DNA from 3 places in the Ruegeria sp. AE4 genome. Region 1 is predicted to be linked to each of the others. Evidence: riboswitches for the same ligand, from Rfam matches in the RefSeq annotation. Region 1 holds a riboswitch; each other region holds the start of a gene.
The links. Region 1 has a riboswitch for cobalamin ahead of ACR0EK_RS17105 (DUF1636 family protein). Riboswitches for the same ligand answer to the same signal wherever they lie in the genome.
Positions count from the first base shown of each region.

Region 2: linked by a shared signal. The riboswitch ahead of ACR0EK_RS05070 (ABC transporter substrate-binding protein) and the one ahead of ACR0EK_RS17105 (DUF1636 family protein) in region 1 are both predicted to bind cobalamin.
Region 3: linked by a shared signal. The riboswitch ahead of ACR0EK_RS19335 (DUF4198 domain-containing protein) and the one ahead of ACR0EK_RS17105 (DUF1636 family protein) in region 1 are both predicted to bind cobalamin.

Region 1 covers NZ_JBQFZK010000017.1:62,218-69,097, reverse strand. The annotation lists gene ACR0EK_RS17110 (NAD(P)-dependent oxidoreductase) at 24-1,019, opposite strand; cobalamin riboswitch at 1,122-1,326, shown strand; gene ACR0EK_RS17105 (DUF1636 family protein) at 1,421-1,795, shown strand; gene cobW (cobalamin biosynthesis protein CobW) at 1,800-2,855, shown strand; gene cobN (cobaltochelatase subunit CobN) at 2,859-6,152, shown strand; gene ACR0EK_RS17090 (cobalamin biosynthesis protein CobG) at 6,149-6,880, shown strand, end outside.
Region 2 covers NZ_JBQFZK010000002.1:166,623-173,502, reverse strand. The annotation lists gene ACR0EK_RS05085 (SH3 domain-containing protein) at 1-376, shown strand, start outside; gene ACR0EK_RS05080 (NADPH:quinone reductase) at 488-1,477, shown strand; tRNA gene ACR0EK_RS05075 (tRNA-Gln) at 1,568-1,642, shown strand; cobalamin riboswitch at 1,804-1,996, shown strand; gene ACR0EK_RS05070 (ABC transporter substrate-binding protein) at 2,150-3,154, shown strand; gene ACR0EK_RS05065 (FecCD family ABC transporter permease) at 3,169-4,200, shown strand; partial or broken gene ACR0EK_RS05060 (ABC transporter ATP-binding protein) at 4,197-4,706, shown strand; gene ACR0EK_RS05055 (GlxA family transcriptional regulator) at 5,598-6,548, opposite strand; gene ACR0EK_RS05050 (GntR family transcriptional regulator) at 6,715-6,880, shown strand, end outside.
Region 3 covers NZ_JBQFZK010000026.1:13,616-20,495, reverse strand. The annotation lists gene ACR0EK_RS19365 (hypothetical protein) at 1-312, shown strand, start outside; gene ACR0EK_RS19360 (hypothetical protein) at 388-603, shown strand; gene ACR0EK_RS19355 (energy-coupling factor ABC transporter ATP-binding protein) at 620-1,270, opposite strand; gene cbiQ (cobalt ECF transporter T component CbiQ) at 1,267-2,046, opposite strand; gene ACR0EK_RS19345 (cobalt ABC transporter permease) at 2,046-2,609, opposite strand; gene cbiM (cobalt transporter CbiM) at 2,606-3,217, opposite strand; gene ACR0EK_RS19335 (DUF4198 domain-containing protein) at 3,224-4,009, opposite strand; cobalamin riboswitch at 4,142-4,340, opposite strand; gene ACR0EK_RS19330 (ROK family transcriptional regulator) at 4,462-5,667, opposite strand; gene ACR0EK_RS19325 (substrate-binding domain-containing protein) at 5,842-6,861, shown strand.

The DNA.
Region 1 (6,880 bases):
TTTGTCTGGTATGTGCCTTACGTTCAGGCGCGCCCTTGTGGCACAACCTCGTATCCCGGCTCCTCCGGCTCATCATCCGTCATTTCGGCAGGGAAGCCCGGGGCGGTGATATCCAGGCCGGTTGCCTCTTCCAGCCGCTTGATAATATTTGGTGAAAGCTCGCGTTCGCCATAGCGTGCGATACCATCGTTAAAGATGTTGATCATCACCGGGTTTATTTCCAGCGGCACCCCGGCGCGGTCGGCGACCTCCTGAAACAGACCGATATCCTTCTTCACCAGATCCATGGTGAAGGAAATATCGCGCGACCCGTTCAAGATGACCTGACTTTCGGTTTCGTGCACGAAGGACGTGCCGGACGAGATTTTGATCGCCTCATAGGTCGTGTTCAGATCCATCCCCGCAGCCTTTGCCGTAACCAGTGCTTCGGCGCAGGTGATCAGGTTGGCGGTGGCAAGATAATTGGTCATCACTTTCAGCACCGAGGCCGAGCCCAGTTCGCCGGTGTGCAAAACCCGACGACCCATTGTCGTCAGGAACGGCAGAATTCGTTCAAACGTTTCCCGGTCACAGCCCGCAAAGATCGAGATATTGCCTGTCGCGGCACGGTGGCACCCGCCAGAAACCGGGCAATCGACGGCCGCACCGCCGCGCGATATGACTACGGCTCCCAGGCGTTTGACTTCGGCCTCGTCCGTGGTCGACATCTCCATCCAGATCTTGCCGGGGCCCACTTCGGGCAACATCTCCTGCATGACTGCGTCTGATGCTGCCGGAGACGGCAGACAGGTGATCACCGCATCGCAATCGCGCATCAACTGGGCGGGCCCCTCAGCCGCCTTTGCACCTTTGGCGACAAACTCGGCCACCAGATCCGCGTTCAGGTCATGCACAGTCAGATCAATGCCGTTGCGCAAAAGGGATCCCGAAAGCTTTCCGCCTACGTTACCCAGACCGATAAATCCCACTTTCATATGACGCATCTCCAAGTTCGTCGTTTTCCCGTCATGCGACCACATACCGAACACATTCTTCATGCCGCCGAACGACGCCTACAGGTCGCTTTTTTCTCCTTGGCTTATTTGTTGCGCGCGAACCGCTTGACAAGCGGGTCAGCGGTGCCGCATGTCCCTTTCGTTGGTGTCGGCGACAGCCGATGAAAAGGGAATGCGTCAACGGTTCATCCGCCAAGCGCAGCCGCCCCCGCGACCGTGACCGGAGAGGATGCCCAATGCCACTGGCCTGTGCCGGGAAGGCGGGACATCCGACAGAGCGACCGCTCTGGCATCCGTAAGCCGGGAGACCTGCCAACACCCGAAGTTGAAACCGGGCGGGGTGTTCCGGTGTCGGGTCCATGTGCAGACGTGGTGCCCGCATGAAACCCCGTCCCCCGCGAAGAGGATTTGGGGGGATGAGAGACATGACCGAGAACGCACCGGTAGAGCTACTGGTCTGCACGACTTGCCGCCGGGGTCTGCCCGTCGAGGATGACGCTGAGCGACCCGGCACATTGTTGCACAAGGCCCTGGAACAGGCTGCCTTGCCGGATGGCATCATTCTGAAACCGGTCGAATGCCTTTCGAACTGCGATCAGGGTTGTTCCATCGTGCTTCGGGGCGGGCCGGATCGCTGGACCTTTGTTTACGAGAATCTGAACGAAATCGATCACGTCGATGTCATCATCGATGGCGCGACTAAGTATCTGGCCACAGGCGATGGTCTGGTGAAATGGCGCGACCGCCCTGAACATTTCCGCAAAAACTGCGCCTCGCGCATTCCCCCGATTGGAGCCTGAGATCATGTCGAACCTTGAAAAACTCCCCGTCACTGTGATCACCGGCTTTCTGGGCTCGGGCAAAACCACGCTGGTGCGCCATCTGATGCAGAACCCGCAGGGCAAGCGCCTTGCGATTGTTGTTAACGAGTTTGGCGATGTGGGTGTTGATGGCGACATCCTGAAGTCCTGCGCGATTCCGGAATGCCCTGCGGAAAACATCATGGAACTGGCAAACGGCTGCATCTGCTGCACCGTGGCCGACGATTTCATCCCGACCATCGAGGCGCTGATGGCGCTGGAACCGCGCCCGGATCACATCCTGATCGAAACATCCGGCCTTGCACTGCCCAAACCGCTGCTGAAAGCATTTGATTGGCCTGATATCCGTTCGAAAATCACCGTTGATGGCGTGATTGCGCTGGCCGATGCCGAGGCTGTGGCCGCCGGTCGCTTTGCTCCGAACGTTGAAGCGGTGGATGCCCAACGGCTGGCTGATGACTCGATCGATCACGAAACACCCTTGTCCGAGGTGTTCGAAGATCAAATCTCGTGCGCGGATATCATCCTGCTGACCAAGCCCGATCTGGCAGGTCCCGAAGGTGTCGCGAAAGCCAAACAGATCATCGCCACCGAGGCGCCGCGCCCGCTTCCCGTCGTCGAGGTTGCAGAGGGTGTCGTCGACGTACGTGTCGTGCTTGGCCTTGAGGCTGCCGCCGAAGATGACATGGACGCGCGCCCGTCACATCACGATGGCCATCACGATCATGAGCATGACGATTTCGAGAGCATCATCGTCGAGTTGCCGGAACAGACCGACCCTGCGGAACTGGTAGCCAGAATCGAACGTCTTGCGACTGAGCTGAATATCCTGCGCGTCAAAGGCTATGCCGCCGTCGCTGGCAAACCGATGCGCCTGCTGGTTCAGGCTGTCGGCGCGCGGGTTCGTCACCAATACGACCGCCCGTGGGAGCCCGGTGAAGAGCGCCGCTCGCGCCTGGTCGTGATTGCCGAGCATGACGACATCAAAGAAGCCGAAATCCGTGATATCCTCGTGGGTGTGACCGAGGTTGCCGAGTAAGTCATGCACGTCGTCTTTCGCGAAAGCCACGGGCTCGAGGAAACCGAGACCCCAACCGATCTGGGCCAAAGCCCGGGTGATCTGGTTGTGCTGTCCTTTTCCGACAGTGACCTGGGCGCTTTCGCGGCGGGCTGGCATCGCGGCGGCGGGCCTGAGGGGCGGATGCCCACGATGCGGCTGGCCAATCTTGCGGCGCTGAAGCACCCTCTGTCCGTCGATACCTATGTCGAACAGACACTTGAGGGCGCAAAGGGCATCCTGATCCGTCTGATAGGTGGCGTGCCCTATTGGTCTTACGGGCTGCAACAGGTTCTGGCACTGGCGCAAGCCAAAGGCATCGCGTTAGCCGTTTTACCGGCGGATGGGCGTGAAGACACTCGGTTGGATGAGTATTCGACCCTGCCCCTCTCGACCCTGAGGCGGCTGGCACATCTGTGTGACACCGGCGGCGAAGTCGCCGCGCAGGCCGCATTGGCCCAGATGGCCTTGGCAGCAGGGCTTTATGCCGGGCCAGTGATGGGCGCGAAAACCCTGCCCGAATGCGGTGCGTGGTGTCCAGATCAGGGTGTCGTCCCGGTGGGTTCCGCATTCCAGAGCGATACGAAACGCATCCTTGTCACCTTTTATCGCGCGTATCTGACATCCGCAGACACCGCCCCGGTCGCGGCCCTGATCCGCAGCCTGCGCGCCCGCGGGCTTCAGGCGGTGGGTCTGTTTGCCCCGTCGCTCAAGACCCCAGCCGCTGCCGACTGGCTCAGGGAACAGGTCGTCGCCTTGCGACCGTCGGCGATCATCAACGCCACTTCATTCTCGGGCAAGGGCGCGTCCGGCACGTCGCCTCTGGACGCAGCGGATGTGCCGGTGTTTCAGGTCGCTCTCGCCACCTCGCGACGCAAGGCCTGGGCGGAGGCCGAACGCGGCCTGTCACCCGCCGACCTCGCCATGCATGTGGTATTGCCCGAAGTGGACGGGCGAATATCGGCAGGCGTTGTCTCTTTCAAAGAACCGGGCAAGCGCGATCCGCATTTGGAATACTCGCGTTTTGCGCATCGGGCCGAGTCGGACCGGATCGAGGCGATCATCGATCGGGTATCGGGCTGGCTTGCCCTGAATGACAAACCCAAGGCAGACCAGATCCCCGCGTTGGTACTGTCCACATATCCCGGCAAAGACTGGCAAATGGCCCATGCGGTTGGTCTCGACGCGCTGGCCTCGGCTGAGGCGATGCTGTCTGATCTTTGCGGTGAAGGCTACGACATCGCGGCTGGCGATCCGGTTGCCGACGCACTCTTGGACGCCCGGATATCGTGGCCGCTTGAGGATTATCTGAGCGCACTCGCTGAATTGCCCCAAACCCTGCGCACCGATCTGCACACCGTATGGGGCAATCCTGAGCAAGACCCAACTTTCACTCAGGGTGCGTTTCACTTCACGGCTTTGCGACGCGGCAAGGCGCTGGTCGCACTGCAACCAGAGCGCGGAACACCCGAACTGCGTGATGACGACTATCACGACCTTTCGCGTACCCCGCGCCATAGCTATGTCGCCTTCTATTTGTGGCTGCGCAAAGGTCTTGGCGCGGACGCGCTGATCCATATCGGTGCGCATGGCACACTGGAATGGCTGCCCGGCAAATCGGTCGCCCTATCAGCAGACTGCTGGCCCGAGGCGCTGATCCGTGACCTGCCGGTGATCTACCCGTTCATCGTCAACGACCCAGGTGAGGCCGCGCAGGCCAAGCGCCGGATCGGCGCGGTGACCCTGGGCCACATCCCGCCCCCCATGAAAGAAAGCGGAACGCCTGACCGGATGGTGCGACTGGAAGCCCTGCTGGACGAGTTCTCAAACGCGGACGGCCTTGACCCCAGACGCCGTGACCGGTTGCAGGAAGATATCCGGGATGAGGCGCAAGCCATTGGGCTGGAGCACGATCTGGGCCTGAACCAGGCCACCAGCACCGCCGAAGCAATCACCCGCATCGACCGCTTTGTCTGCGATATCAAGGAAAGTCAGTTTGGCGACGGGCTGCACGTCTATGGGCGTGTCCCGGATGTGACCGGCAGTTTCGACCCAGCCCCATCCGCCCATGCCGAACGCAAGGCCCTGATCAATGCGCTGGCCGGCAAGCGGATCGAGGCTGGCCCGTCCGGCTCGCCCTATCGGGGCCGCTCTGACGTGCTGCCGACCGGGCGAAACCTGTTTACCACCGATCCTCGGTCTGTGCCCACCCGCGCAGCCTACGCGCAAGGTGTGAAACTGGCCGAGGAACTGGTACGGCGACACTTGCAGGAGGAAGGCGATTACCCGAAAGGGCTGATTGTCGATCTGTGGGGATCGGCCACCATGCGCACGGCGGGCGAAGAATTCGCCATGGCCCTGCACCTGCTGGGTGTAAAGCCGGTTTGGGACAAGGGGTCCGAGCGGGTTTCGGGTATCGAAGTGCTGCCCATCACCGACCTGAGCCGCCCGCGCCTGGACGTCACCCTGCGGGTTTCAGGCTTGTTTCGCGATGTGTTCCCTACGTTGTCAGCCCTTTATGGTCAGGCGGTCCGGGCTTTGTCAGAGCGTGATGAAGCGACCGACTGGAACCCCTATGCCGGTCACGCCCCGGCTGCGCGGGTGTTTGGCCCGGCACCCGGCAGTTACGGCCTGAACATGACCCATCTGTCCGAGACCTATACGGACGAAGCGCGCACCCAAGCCGGGGAGGCATGGCTGGAGGCCAGCTCGTACGCGCTGGAAGGTGAGCACGTTGCGCAAGACAAAGAGGGAATCACGGATCGTGTCGCCAATGCCGACAGTTTTGTTCACCTCCAGGATCTGACGGAAACTGACCTGCTGCTGGCCAACGATTATGCCACGCATGAGGCCGGTTTTGCCGCCGCCAAGAAATTCGTCGGCGGATCCGCGCAGCTTTACCATCTGGACAACACCAACCCCGATAATCCGCGCGCCCGGACTCTGCCGGAAGAAATCAGCCGCGTCGTTCATGCCCGTGCTGCCAACCCTGGCTGGATCGCGGGGATGCAGCGCCATGGTTTTCGCGGCGCCGCCGAGATTGCTGCGACGCTGGATCACATGGCCTCTTTTGCGCATCTGTCCGGAACCGTCGCTCCGCATCTATTTGATCTCTACCACGAAGCCACATTGGGCAATGAGGCCGTTGATGCCTTTCTGCAAGAGGCCAACCCGAAGGCCCATCAGGCCATGCAAGACAGGTTCCGTGCATTGCTGGAAGCGGGGCTTTGGAACACACGCCGGAATTCGATCCGTGCCGACTTGGAGGGTTTGGGATGAGTGCACCTATCGTTCAAGGCTGGTGCCCTGGCGCACATCGCCCGATGATGTCAGGCGACGGGCTGGTCGTGCGGGTCCGTCCGCGTCTGGCGCGACTGAGTGCCAGGCAGGCTATTGGTTTGTGCGAACTGGCTGAACGGTTCGGCAACGGCACCATTGACCTGACCAATCGTGCCAACCTGCAACTGCGCGGCGTGGATGAGCGCGACCACCAGCCGTTGCTTGTGGAACTTGCAGCGCTGAACTTGCTTGATACGGAACCCGGCATCGAAGTACGCCGCAATATTCTGGTCACTCCGCTCTATCAGGCGGGCGATTTGACCGCGCGGCTGACACTGGAGTTGATTGATCGACTGGCCGAATTGCCTGCTCTGCCCGCTAAGTTTGGTTTTGCCATAGATACAGGCCCGAAGCGCCTGTTGGCCTCGGATTCTGCAGATATTCGTCTGGAGCTGGGTGCCGGCGGTCCGATCCTGCGCGCCGACGGCTGCAAAACCGGGCGGTCTGTGACCGAGGATAACGCCATTGACAACGTGATCGCATTGGCCCTGTGGTTTTCTGAGACTTACACGGCCGAGACACGTCGCATGGCGCGGGTCACCCACGCGTTGCCACAGGAATGGCAGGGATTTGCCCCCGGTCCTTTCGGTGAAAAACTGCAACCCGGCCCCTGTGAACTGGGTGCTCTCTACGGCGCGGCTTTCGGCTCGCTGCCTGCGCACAAGCTT
Region 2 (6,880 bases), on a different contig from region 1:
AGCCGAAGGGAACGTGCGACGCGGACCATCCCTAACCCACCGAATCGATTGGGTATTCAAAAGGCGTGGCATGCCGCTGCAGGTCACTGCCGAATACGGCAACTGGCGCAAGGTCCAAGACCGCGACGGCGCGGGTGGCTGGGTTCACTATGCCTTGTTGTCTGGCGTCCGAACGGTGCTGATCGAATCCGAGATGCTGCCTGTTTATGCCCGCCCCGACCCGACCTCGCCCGTGAATGCCCATTTCGAGACCGGAGTGGTGGCGCGCCTTGGAGCCTGTTCGCTGGACTGGTGCAGGATCACCGCCGGCGGATACCGTGGCTGGACACTGAAATCGAACCTTTGGGGCGTCGATTCTTCCGAAATTCGGGAATAGGCGAAAGACAATTTCCGGTATCCGCGGTTGCGCATCGCCCCGAAAAAGCGCGACAAGCTGTTTGAGTTACCGGCCCAATCGCCGCTTAACTCGACCTAAACGGAGGACCCTATGCGCGCAGTCACCTATTCAGCCTTCGGAGACGCTGTCGATGTCTTGCGCATACAGGATATTCCCCCAGTTCCGCCTGGACCGGGTGAAGTCACGGTCGAGTTGTCTTATTCCGGCGTAAATCCCTCGGACGTCAAGGCCCGCGCGGGAACCCGACCGGGTGTCACAGAACCTCCGTTTCCGCTGATCGTTCCGCACAGCGACGGGGCTGGAGTCATCACAGCGGTTGGCGATGGCGTACCCGCGACGCGGATTGGTCAGCGCGTGTGGATTTGGAACGGGCAATGGCAACGCGCGTTCGGTACAGCTGCCAGCCACATCACCCTGCCTGAATCTCAGGCTGTAGAACTGCCCGAGACGGTGTCACTTGAAACCGGAGCGATTCTTGGAATTCCGGGCCTTACCGCAAGCCACGCAGTGTTCTCGGGCGGCACGCCGCGCGGGCAAACCATTTTGATCCATGGTGGGGCGGGTACTGTCGGGTATCTGGCTGTCCAGCTTGCCAAATGGGCCGGAGCCAAAGTGATCGCAACGGCCAGCACCCGCAGCTTTGACCGGGTCAAGGCAGCTGGTGCAGATGTCGTTCTCGACTACTCCGGTGAACACCTTTCGGATCAGATTCTCGACGCAAATGATGGACGTGCAATTGGTCGAATCGTCGATGTCGAATTTGGACAGAACCTTGACACCAACATTGCCGTCATCGCCGAAAACGGCCGTATCAACGCATATGGATCTGCCCGGAATATGACACCCGTCTTTCCCTTTGGACCCATGATGTTCAAGGCAGTGACACTCGAGGCGGTCCTGATCTACCTGCTGCCCGTAGACTTGCGCGCCGCCGCAATAAAGACACTCCACAAGGCACTGGCTGATGGCGCATTGATCTGCCCCGTACATAAGGTCTTTACACTGGAAGAATGCGCTGCCGCCCATGCGATGGTACAGGAAGGCAACCGTTCCGGAGCGGTGTTGATCGACACCAAATGAGAGGCCCTCAAAAAAATTTTACGGCGCTCGTTTTTTTTGCAAAACGCTCTTGAACCCTGCCATCAACAATCGTAGATAGCCGCTCACCGTTGGGGTGTAGCCAAGTGGTAAGGCAGCGGTTTTTGGTACCGTGTATCGTAGGTTCGAATCCTACCACCCCAGCCATGATTTTCCCTAATATCACACACTATGAATCTAGGTCCGGATTTTGGCGCGTTCTCAGCGGCTTTTCTGATATCAGCGCCATGTTGAGACGCGCAGGTGCATGCTCTTGCGAGAAAATAGGAAAGACCCCGGAGTTTTTTCTTGCCGCAGGGTAAGTGTTAAGGTACCCGCGTTTTACCGGTCCCGATGTGGCTAAGAGGGAATCCGAGGTGCCTTTTGGTGCCAACCGGAACTGCCCCCGCAACTGTAGGCGGCGAGCGCTGTCCATTTCCGTCACTGGGCCATTTTGGTCTGGGAAGACAGGACAGACAAAGACCCGTCAGTCAGGAGACCTGCCGGTATGAAACCGAAACACACCGGGCGGGGTTGTCCGGGGAGGTTGCCGAAGAAACGCGCCGGGCGGTCTATTTTCTACCCTGCGCTCACGGCAGGCAGTAAAGCGTCTGTTGCTTCGGTAAATGCCCATTCACCCGTTCTCTGGTCATTGACACATGGAGATCGATTGTCATGTTTCTACGCACTGGCCTGATTGGCCTTTCCTTGCTGGCTACCAGCGCTGCCTCCGAAGGAAACTTTCCCCTAACTATCGAAAACTGCGGTCACTCGGTCACGTTTGACGCGCCAGTGACGTCGTCAGTCACGGTCGGCCAAGCCGCGACCGAGGTGCTTTATGCGCTGGGTCTGGGCGAGCAGGTTCTTGGAACCTCGGTCTGGTTCAACGAGGTGCTGCCTGAATATGCCGAGGTGAATGCCAAGGTAGAGCGTCTGGCAGACAATGATCCCAGCTTTGAAAGCGTTGTTGCCAAGCGGCCGGGACTGGTCGCAGCGCAATATGAGTGGCATGTCGGACCCGAGGGCATCGTCGCCACGCGTGAGCAATTTCACGAACTGGGCATTCCAACGTACGTAATGCCTGCAGATTGCATCGGCAAAGACAATACAGTCGGCGGCGATGGCACCCGCCTGCAAGCGTTCTCGACCGATACGCTGTATCAGGGTATCGAAGAACTGGCGGCAGCCTTTGATGTATCCGAACGCGGCACGGACCTGGTTGCCGAGTACAAGGCCCGCGAAGCCGCAGCCGTCGCCAAGGCGCAAACCGTGAAGCTGGACGATGTGTCAGCCGTATTCTGGTTTTCCTCTCCTGAAATGGAAAGCGACCCGTTTGTGGCCGGACAGAAAGGCGCACCGGGATACATGATGAGTAAATTGGGTATCCGCAACGTCGTCGAGACGGATGAAGAATGGCCAACAGTGGGCTGGGAAACCATTGCCAAGGCCAATCCGACGGTGATTGTTATCGCCAAGATGGACCGCCGTCGCTTTGCTGCGGACGACTACCTGAAAAAGCTGGAGTTCCTGCGCACTGATCCGGTGACCAGCCAGATGGATGCGGTCAAGAATGACCGGATCGTCATTATGGATGCGCAGGCCATGGACGCCACCATCCGCGCAATCCCGGCGCTGGAGGATCTGGCCGAGAAGCTGGATACCATCGGAAACAACCTGTGAACGAGGTCGCCGCAATCTTACGGCAGGGTTTCAAGGCTGCGTGCCTTACCGTGCCATTGTTGATTGCGGCGGTTCTTGCGGGCGCGATGATCGGGGAAACCTCTCTGTCGCCCGATTTGGTTCTCTCCGTTCTGGCCAACAAGCTGGCCGGAGCGGACTTTCCTGTCGACCCAATTGATCAGGGTATTATCTGGAGCTACCGGATTCCTCGCGCTCTGGTCGCTGCGTCCTGCGGTGCCGGTCTGGCTGTCGCAGGGGTCGTGTTGCAGGCTTTGCTGCGAAACCCGTTGGCCGACCCTTACATTTTGGGCATTTCTGCCGGGGCCTCGACGGGTGCCGTGGCTGTAACCATCGCTGGTTTGGGTGGGGGGGCTTTGTCGCTGTCTTTTGGCGCGTTCAATGGCGCGCTTTTGGCTTTTGGTTTTGTCGCGTTGCTGGCCCGAGCCGCTGGCGCAGGGGGCGGACGGGTTGCGACGGCACAGATCGTCCTGGCGGGAATTGCCGGGTCTCAGTTGTTCAATGCGCTGACGGCCTTCATCATCGCCAAATCCGCCAATGCCGATCAGGCGCGCGGGATCATGTTCTGGCTGATGGGAAACCTCAGCGGCGTGCGCTGGCCGGATGTGTATCTGGCCATTCCGGTGGCCCTTGTCGGTTGGCTCATTTGCCGCTTTCACGCCAGAGCACTGGACGCCTTTATTTTCGGCTCTGATTCAGCGGCCTCGCTGGGCATATCGGTACGTCGGGTGCAGGCAACCCTGATCTTTGCGACCGCGCTCACGACAGCTGTCATGGTTTCTATCGTCGGATCCATTGGCTTTGTCGGGCTGGTCATCCCTCATGCTGCCCGGTTCCTTGTGGGACCGGGGCATCGCAGGCTTATCCCAACCTCCGCCTTGATCGGAGCGGTCTTCCTGATCGGCGCAGATATCGTGTCGCGCATCATCATCCCGGGTCAGGTTCTGCCGATTGGGGTGGTCACCGCTCTGATCGGTGCGCCTGCCTTTGCCGTAATTTTGGTGCGCGGCCAGAGGAGCGCCCGATGAAGATCGAGGCGCAAAACCTGACATATTCCGTTCGCGGCAAGACTTTGCTGTCAGACGTATCCTTTGTCGTGGAGCCCGGCGAAACACTTGCTTTGGTCGGACCTAACGGTTCGGGAAAATCAACGCTGATGCGCCTGCTGGCGGGGTTGGTACGTCCGGTTTCAGGAAAAGTCGTCATAGCGGGTCATCCCGTTTCGCATTTGTCGCGCAGACAAATTGCCCAACGGATTGCCATCGTTGAACAACAGGCTGATACGGCCGAACGCGTGACTGCACGATCCGTGGTCGAACTGGGCCGCACGCCCTGGCTGTCGGCCTTACGGCCGTGGCGCGCCGAGGACACCTGGCAAGTCGACAAAGCCCTGCAAACCGTGGAAATGGCCGATATGGCACACAGAGAATGGGCGACATTGTCGGGAGGAGAGCGCCAGCGACTGCACATCGCACGCGCTTTGGCTCAGCAACCGGGACTCTTGCTTTTGGACGAACCGACCAACCATCTGGACATTCATCACCAACTGTCGATCCTGAACTGTGTTCGAATTCTAAAAGTGACGACAGTGATGGCGCTGCACGATCTGAATCAGGCGATGGCCTGTGACCGGGTGGCTGTTTTGTCAAAAGGGCGGCTGGTCTCTCTTGGCCCGCCCGAACATGCCCTGTCTTTGGAAACCGTTTCAGAAGTTTTCGGTGTTAAAGCACAGTGGGGGTATAGTGCCGGCGGGACAGAACGATTTCTGTCCTATCATCTGGACTGACGGATTCCGATCGCTTCTGGTCGTACAGGATATCAGTGTCGTCAGCGCAGCATGTCAGATACGTACAATCTACGGCCTCAAAGCCATATTCCAACGGCGCGCAATCTTGACTTGGGTTTCCTCACAACCCGTCAAGTTGCCCGTCGAATGCTGTCTTGATTCTGACCTGGATTGGATTCGTTCGTATTTTTGCCTTCAAAGATGATCAGCAGGCGCGTTGTCCGAGCGTGGGTCGACCAAACCTCAATGATATGTTCACTACTTGTTTTGAACCGTGAAACAGATTCCTTTTGGAAACCTCTGAGGCCTGACACAAATCACGACACGCCATCAGGTTGAACAGATTGCGGCGACCGCATGTCGATATTGCAGATTACCCACAATCAAAGCCTCAATCTGAGCCTTAAATTAACGGTAGATTAACGAAACAGGGCACAACAAATCTCTGGATGACAAGTTCTTGATATACTTATGCCTATATCGAGATTTATTGGTGGGTAATCCTGCCGGTCTGTTGACTAGTCCAGTTTTTAACGAGGGGGTATCCCGGCAGGATCAGGGGGTGCCAGATCAGGCCAGTTCGAGGCCAACAGATCGCGGCACCCCCGCCGGTAAGCGCGAACCAGCAACCCATCTTTTTCAGTTGATCTTGTTGCGTTGCGCGTGCGGCGTGATGCCGAAACTGGACCTGTATACCCTAGAGAAATGACCCGGATTTTCGAAGCCGCAGGCCACGGCGACTTCGGTAACCGACGCCTCGGTTTGCAAAAGCAGCTTCCGGGCCCGTTCCAGCCGCATTTCCATAAAGTACCTTTTAGGGGAAGTGTTTAGGTATTTGCCAAACAACCGTTCAAGTTGACGGGTGGAAATACCCAATTTGTCTGCAATGAAGGATGGGGAAACTGGGGTTTCCAGGCTGTCCTGCATAATGTCTATCGCCTTTGCCAGGTGGGCATTGCGCATTCCATTGCGCGACTGCAGCGAAACGCGCTGCTTGGCGGTCGCATTACGCACCGTGTTATAGACCATTTGATCCGCAACATCGGTGGCCAGCTCTTCGCCATGGTCGCGTTCAATCAGGTGCAGCATCAGGTCTGCGGTCGCGGTCCCACCTGATGCGGTAATGTGTTTTTCGTCGGCGACAAAGACGCTGCGCACCAGATTGATATCCGGAAAGGCTTCCATGAACGCGTCGTGGTATTCCCAATGGATCGCCGCCTGCATACCGTTGAGGAACCCGGCCTCGGCCAGCAGCCACGCGCCGGAACACAATGCCCCGATCCGCGTTCCACGCGCTCGTTCGCGCCGCAGTGTGGCCAGAAGGGAACGGGTCACGTGGTCACGCATGTGAATGCCCGACAAAACAAAGAGCTGATCGCACTTGGACAGTTCCTCAAGTCCGGAATGCACGAGGGTGACGGACCCATTGGAAGACACGGCCTGCTCGCCCTGTTCGGATACAAATGACCAGCGATACAGCTCTTCGCCACTTACAAGGTTGGCGATTCTCAGCGGCTCGACCGCACAGGAAAAGGCGAGGTGCGAAAACTCCTCGACCAGGATGAAGGCGAAGTGCTGCGTCTGAGGCATGAGCAGGACCATTTCCAAACTGGGCCGACGCCCGAACGTGAGTCTATTTTGCAGACATCCATGCTGCACGAGATTTTTTTGTATACAAGTTGTATTTTTTAGAAATACAAAACTGTGACCTCCGCGATTCGAACGCAGCTGCCACAGGACTTAGTGAGGCCAAAGGATGAAAGACGAAGCCAAGTCGCGCAAAAATGCGCTAAGAGAACACCTGAAGATGTCCATCCTGACGCTGCGCCTTCGTCCAGGTGACGATCTGGATGAGGCGCATCTGTCCGATGAATTCGGCCTGTCGCGCACGCCTCTGCGCGAAGTGTTTCGTCAACTGGCTG
Region 3 (6,880 bases), on a different contig from region 1:
GCGGCAGACTGGACAAGCTGGGAATGCGATGCTGCTGCCTGTTCCGAGGTTGACAGCAACGATGCGCGCTTTGCCCTTACACCGATCCTGAATGCGGCCGGTTGGCACCAGGCGGCTGATCCCGACAATCCCACCGGCCTGTCCGATCCCGGCAGCTGGGCCGCGTGGCAGAACATCACCGGGCTTGTACCCGGCGTCACGCGGTTCGCGGATGAGCTGCAATTGCTGTACCCTGCCGAGATGCTCATCACCTCGCCGGTTTTCAATCAACTGGACAATGTCTGGACGGGAAGCGCCTTCGCCGCGCCATAGCAGCCCCCTGTGGCCGCAGCAAAGTGATTTGGCGGCACTAGGCTTTTGCGGCTACGCTTGAACAGGAGGGGCGCCATGCAAAACCCGGAACGTTTCGAAAAATTCTACTTTGCCAAAGTTGGCATGGGCGAAGCCTGCGGTTGCGCCGAGCGCATCATCGACGTTTTCGAGTTCAACCGAAAAGGTGGCGCGCAATCAAAACACCCGGTGAAACAGGACCGGCGCAGACGTCTGTCGTTTCGGGCATGGGCGGTCAGATATGGGCTTATGAGCCGGAAGCGGCAGGGCTGAACCCGGATTGGTCCTGTCAGACAGCAACCAGTTTTCCGTCTCGCAAATCCAGCGCATCCGGTGCCAGTTCAGCACGGAAGGCCGGGGAATGGCTGACAAGAAGGATCGCTTGCGGCAATCCCCGGAGGATTTCCAGCAGCCGGGCCTCGTTCCGTGGGTCCAGCGCGTTGGTGGGTTCATCAAGCAGCAGAACCTCGGGCTCCATCGCCAGAACGGTCGCCAGCGTAACCAGCCGTTTTTCACCCCCTGACAATTTGTGGGTGATGCGGTTCTTCAGATGCATCAGGTCCAGATCACCCAACACGTTTTCTACGATGGCTAGCGCTTCGTCGCGTGTTCTGCCCAGGTTGAGCGGGCCAAAGGCGATATCCTCGGCGACGGTCGGGCAGAACAGTTGATCATCCGCATCCTGAAACACAAGGCCCACCCGGCGGCGTACGTCATGAAAATCGGCCTCTTGCACCCTTTGCTGACCAAAGATCGTGACCGTGCCGGACCGTGGGCGCTGCAATCCAAGCGTGATACGCAGCAAGGTCGATTTTCCCGCCCCGTTCGGGCCCGTCAGCGACAGGCGTTGACCGGCGGACAGGCTGAGGCTGGCACCGTCAAGAACGGGTGGCTGACCGGGGTAGGCAAAGCAGATATCTTCAAGCGCAATCAGTGTCATGCCAAATCCAGTATGATCAGACCCGCGCAAAGGGCACCAAGACCTGCGGCAAAAACGATGTCCCTTCGGGTCAGGGCAAAGTCCTGAAGCAGCAGCATACGGCCTGAAAACCCCCGGCATTTCATCGCATCAAGTATGCGTTCGGATCTTTCGATCGCGCGCACCAGCATCATGCCCACGAGATAGCCAAAGCTGCGATAGGTGTGCCAGTTTGTTGCCGGGCGAAATCCGCGTACCTTCATGGCCGCGCGCAGGCGCAGGTATTCTTCCCGCAGAACCTCGATATAGCGGATGGTGAACATCAGAAGGTGAACCAGCTTTTCGGGGCAGCGCAGGCGGTGCAGGGCGTGGCCAAGAGTGACCGGCTCCATCGTGCCGACCAGCACCATAAGGGACAGGATGACCGCGTTGGCCGTCAGAGCGATCTCGACCGCTTTCCAGAAACCCTGCCAGCTTGCGGGAAACCCCCAGAGCGTGAACATCGGGTCGCCGGGCATGGAGAATGGCAACAGCACCAGCATGAAAAGGATGAACCCATCCATCATGGCCATGCGTTTCAACGTTTTCCGCCAGGGCAGACGCGACGCGGCAAGAAGCGAAAGGGACACCACCAAAGCCGCGCACAGCGCCGTCAGCGAGGACACCGCGACAGTCACCACCGCGAAGACAACCGCCATGACGATCCGCATCCTTGGATCAAGCGGGTTGATCGCGCCGCGCCGCTGCGCGCCCGCTTTGACCAGCGTGCTTTCCTGTTGCCCCAGAACGTGCGCCATCAGGCCGCCAGCTTGCGGCGTGCCGCAAAGTAAAAGCCCAGACCAAACAGACCGACGATATATCCGATCCCACCCAGAACAGTTTGCAGGTCATTTTGTTCGCGGTAGGCGGCGATTTCCCGACGCAGCGGGCGCAGCTCATCCCGCACGGCCCTGGCAATGACCTGTTGTTGTTCATCGCTGAGCACCGCCGCTGTCTGGGCAGGTGCGTTTGTCGGCGCGGTGTCGGGTTCCGCTTCAACGCCCATGATCCGGGCGACATCCGCAGCGGGCATGGTGACCTCGGCCACATGCCCGGCACCAAGGTTTGCAGAGAAAGTATGGGCCACCGGCGCGTTTGGTGTGTAGATAAAGAACCCGTCTGCATCTGTTACGATACGGCCCAGCTCGGCTCCGTCCGGGCCGTTGACGATGACCTCGGTATCGCTTGCCATGTCGCCGTTGGAAAAGCCGATTTCGCCTTCGATGGCGTCACCGGATTCAAACACTCCGGCTATGACCTTATGCGCCAAGGCAGGTACGGGTGCGCAGCACAGCGCCAGAATGATCGCCAGGTACCTCACGCGGCCGCTCCTTTGACAAACAGCTCGGGCTTGACCTTGCGCGCCAGCAAAACCGCGAACCCGGTCAGGATCGCCTCGATCGCCATGACAGGAATATGTGCAAAGAAAACAAGCTTGGCCGCTGGCAGGAATGCATCCCCGGACAGGGCCAGTGAAAACGCAACCATGCCGGTTGTGGCGGCTATGGCAAAGGCACCGCCGACCCCGCCCCATATCGCACCTTGCAGAGGTGAGCCATGGGCGATCAGGCGGCCAAAGATCAGCCCGGCCAAAACCGCGGGCAACGCGATGTTCAGGGTGTTGATCCCCAATACCGTCAACCCGCCAAAACCAAAGAAGACGGCTTGCAGCAAAAGCCCGACGAACAGGGCCGGGAATGCGGCCCAGCCCAACAAAAGCCCGGCCATTCCGTTGAGGATCAGATGCACTGACGAAGGGCCAATCGGCACATGGATCAGCGATGCCACGAAAAAGCTGGCAGACAGCACCCCCGCTGTTGGAATGCGATCAAGATCCAGCGACCTGAGGCCCATGGCAATTCCACCCGCAGCAGCGACGGCTCCGCCGATCACGACAGGGTTGGACAAGGCTCCGTCAACGATGTGCATCTACGGTTACTCCAAATCCCAGGCGCGGATCCAGATCACCGCGTCCTGGCTGAGTTCTTTGCCGTTGTGTTCGGTCACGGGACCGGCGCCGAGTGCGGCAAATCCCCAATATCCGGCTTTTGGAACGCCAAACGTGAAATACCCGTTATCATCCGAAGTTGCGACCAATGCACCACCCGGCATCGGCGAGACCGACGGGGCGGAAGCGGCCGCGCTTTCCATGTTCGGTTCTGCGGCCATGTACTCGATCTCGATCTCGGCACCCGCAACCGGTTGGCCTTCGGCCATAACCCGACCTGTAAACGTCGAACCCGCGATGATGTTGGTTGGTTTGTTGAGCGGGATGATCTCAACCGGCAGGCCCACCGGGTTCATCCAGTCGGTCGGCAGTTCATTGCGGTTCAGGAATGCCTTGGCGATCTGCTGGATATAGATATCCTCGGATTCCTCATAATAGGGCTGGGGAACAGTCACCAACACATAGTCGCCCGACCGTTTGACGGGAACATAACCCTTGAATGCCGCGCCTTCGTTTTCGCCGCCGGTGAAACGTACGGGTTCCAGGGTATCCAGCAGATCGGTTTTCTGACCGTTGTGGATCACGTAGAATTCCTGCGGCTTGTCCAGATCCATGACATGCCCGTTCGAGAACGGATGCCAAAAGATCAGCTTGACCGGAACATTCCCCGGTGCGTCGATCATGGTGTCAGCGGTGTATTCCAGCAGGAAATGCGCATTTGCCATCGCTGGAAGCGCCATCGCCACAGCGGCTGCGGAAAGCAGCTTGGTCATCAATAGTCGTCCTTGTCCCATCGCACCAACCCCGGTACGAGATGCGTTTTGACTGCGGGGACGTCCAAGCTAAGCTGCTTTTTCAAGCATCCTGCTCCGACGCACATCCCGTCGCCGATTAGGAGTGCCCTTGTCAAAGGCACATGTCCGGCAGGTATCCTGACTTGCGGGTCAAAGCGTTGGGCTGGCCTTCCCGGATTAACACCAGTGGCACTTCAGCCCTGCTCGCCGCTTACAGTTGCGGGTGCAGTTGCGGAATTGGGCCAAAGCCCGCACCGCATTCCCTATTGATTCCAGAGCACGCCCCGGAACCGGACATGCCGAGCGGCTTGCCAGACTTCTTCGGCATCCGTCAACGATCAATTGCGCTGGCTGTCAAAAAGTTTAGCGGGCGATGCCCTTTTTCCGACGGATCCGCTTTGGATGCAGGTCAGGGTTTTTAGGGAATGAACCTACCCTTCGAGCAGGTATCTTTCCGACAATGGCAAACTGGCCGCCCCCAATGAGCGGGCATCCGGGCCTGCCGTCCCCACCTGCACCAAGGGCCGTTCAAGCCCGGTCAGGTTCATGTCTGATAGCTTGACCTCGACCAATTCCACCAGCCGCGCCTTGATGCCTGTGGGCATCCAGCCATCAATCTTGACAGATTCGAAGTCGATCAGGCTGCAAGACGAGACGATGGCATGTGCGATCCCGTGCGCCGCCTGTTTCAACCAGTTCTCAAGGTGGGTTTCCGGTATGTCCCAATGCTGTGTCGTTTCCCAGATTGAGCCGGCTGTTTCGGCATTCCCACCAACTGCGCGCTCCAGCACATAAAGACTGGCGACATCTATCAACGGTTTCACTCCGCCTGCGTCGTCCGGCACAGGCAATGGACCAAGCGCACCGGCATTTCCCCGCCCCGAAAAGATGGAGCCGTTCAGAACCACCCCGCCCCCAATGAAGAAGCCCACATAAAAATACAGGAAATCTCGTGGGCCTTCCGCCGGGCCAAAGACCAGCTCGGCACCGCAGGCGGCCGTTGCGTCGTTCTGTAGGAATACCGGCAAGTCATAGCTTGAGGCCAGTGCGCCTTTCAGGTCCGCGTCACGCCACGGATCCATTTTCTCCTGCGGAACCTGCAATGTCTGCGCCCAGTCCCAAAGGTAGAACGGCATCGCAATCCCAAGACCCGCGATCCGGCTGCGCGCCTCGGGCGACAGCGACGTCATCACTTTGTCGAGGCTTTCCTTGGAAAAGCTCAGTGTCGCCTCGGGCGTCGGAAAATCATAAGTCCGCCGCTCACGGTGCCTGACATTGCCAAGGAAATCCGTCAGCACCAGCTCGGTACTGCGCCGCCCGACTTTGAGCCCAAAGAAATACGCGCCATCCGGATTCAGGCGCATGGGAACCGAGGGCTGCCCGACTTTTCCCCGGATCGGTTCGCCCCGCAGAAGCAGCCCATCGGTTTCCAACTGGCGCATGATGACCGAAACCGTCTGTGCCGACAGCCCGGTCATCCGCGCGATCTCAGATTTTGCAAGGGCCTGATGGCGCCGGACCAGTGACAGGACAAGCCGTTCATTTCGGGCCCGCATTCCGCTTTGGTTGGTGCCGCGCATGTCTGGCTCGCGTACGCCAGCGGTATTGTCCAAAGAGTTGTTTGCAGACACGGCCATCCCCTTCGTGACGACAATGTTGAAACCCTTCCTTTCTGTCAATAATAAATAAGAGTGATTTATTTATTGACTCGAAATTCGAATCTTGTGATGGTTTTCACGTTCGATCGGGCCGGATTTCGCCCGATCAGACGTATGCCCTGACGGGCATTGGGAAAACTGGGAGGACTACCGATGAAACTTGCGAAACTTGCAGGCGCTACGGCGCTGGCGGTTACGGCCATGGCAAGCAGTGCAATGGCCGAAGGTGAAACCGTTTGCCTGATCACCAAGACGGATACCAACCCTTTCTTTGTCAAAATGAGAGAGGGCGCGACAGCCAAAGCCGAAGAGCTTGGCATGACGCTGAAGGCCTTTGCCGGCAAAGTCGACGGCGACCACGAAACTCAGGTTCAGGCCATCGAAACCTGCATACTGGATGGCGCAAAGGGTATCCTGCTGACCGCGTCAGATACGTCGTCTATCGTTCCGGCGGTGCAGCAGGCCCGCGATGCCGGGCTGCTGGTGATTGCGCTGGACACCCCGCTTGAGCCTATCGACTCGGCCGACGCGACCTTTGCCACCGACAATTTCCTTGCGGGGCTTCTGATCGGACAATGGGCAAAAGCCACTCTGGGAGATGCGGCAAACGACGCCAAAATCGCCACGTTGGACCTTGCGGTCAGCCAGCCCACTGTGGATGTGCTTCGCAATCAGGGGTTCCTGCAGGGGTTCGGTGTTGATCTGGCCGATCCGAACGTGATTGGCGATGAAGACGACCCGCGTCTTGTTGGCAGCGATGTCACCGCTGGCAACGAAGAAGGCGGCCGCCGCGCGATGGAGAACCTGCTGGCCAAAGACCCGATGATCAATGTGGTGCATACCATCAACGAACCGGCGGCAGCGGGCGCTTACGAGGCGCTCAAGGCTATCGGGCGCGAAAATGACGTGCTGATCGTTTCCGTCGATGGCGGCTGCCCCGGCGTGCAGAACGTGGCGGACGGGGTCATCGGCGCAACATCCCAGCAATACCCGCTGCTGATGGCATCGCTGGGCGTTGAGGCTGTCAAGAAATGGGCGGACGAAGGGACGAAACCCGAGAACACACCCGGTAAGGACTTTTTTGACACTGGCGTGGCGCTTGTGACGGATAAGGCCGCCGACGGCGTCGAGTCCATCTCGGTTCAGGAAGGCATGGACCTCTGCTGGGGTTAAGCTGAACGTGTGGAAGGCC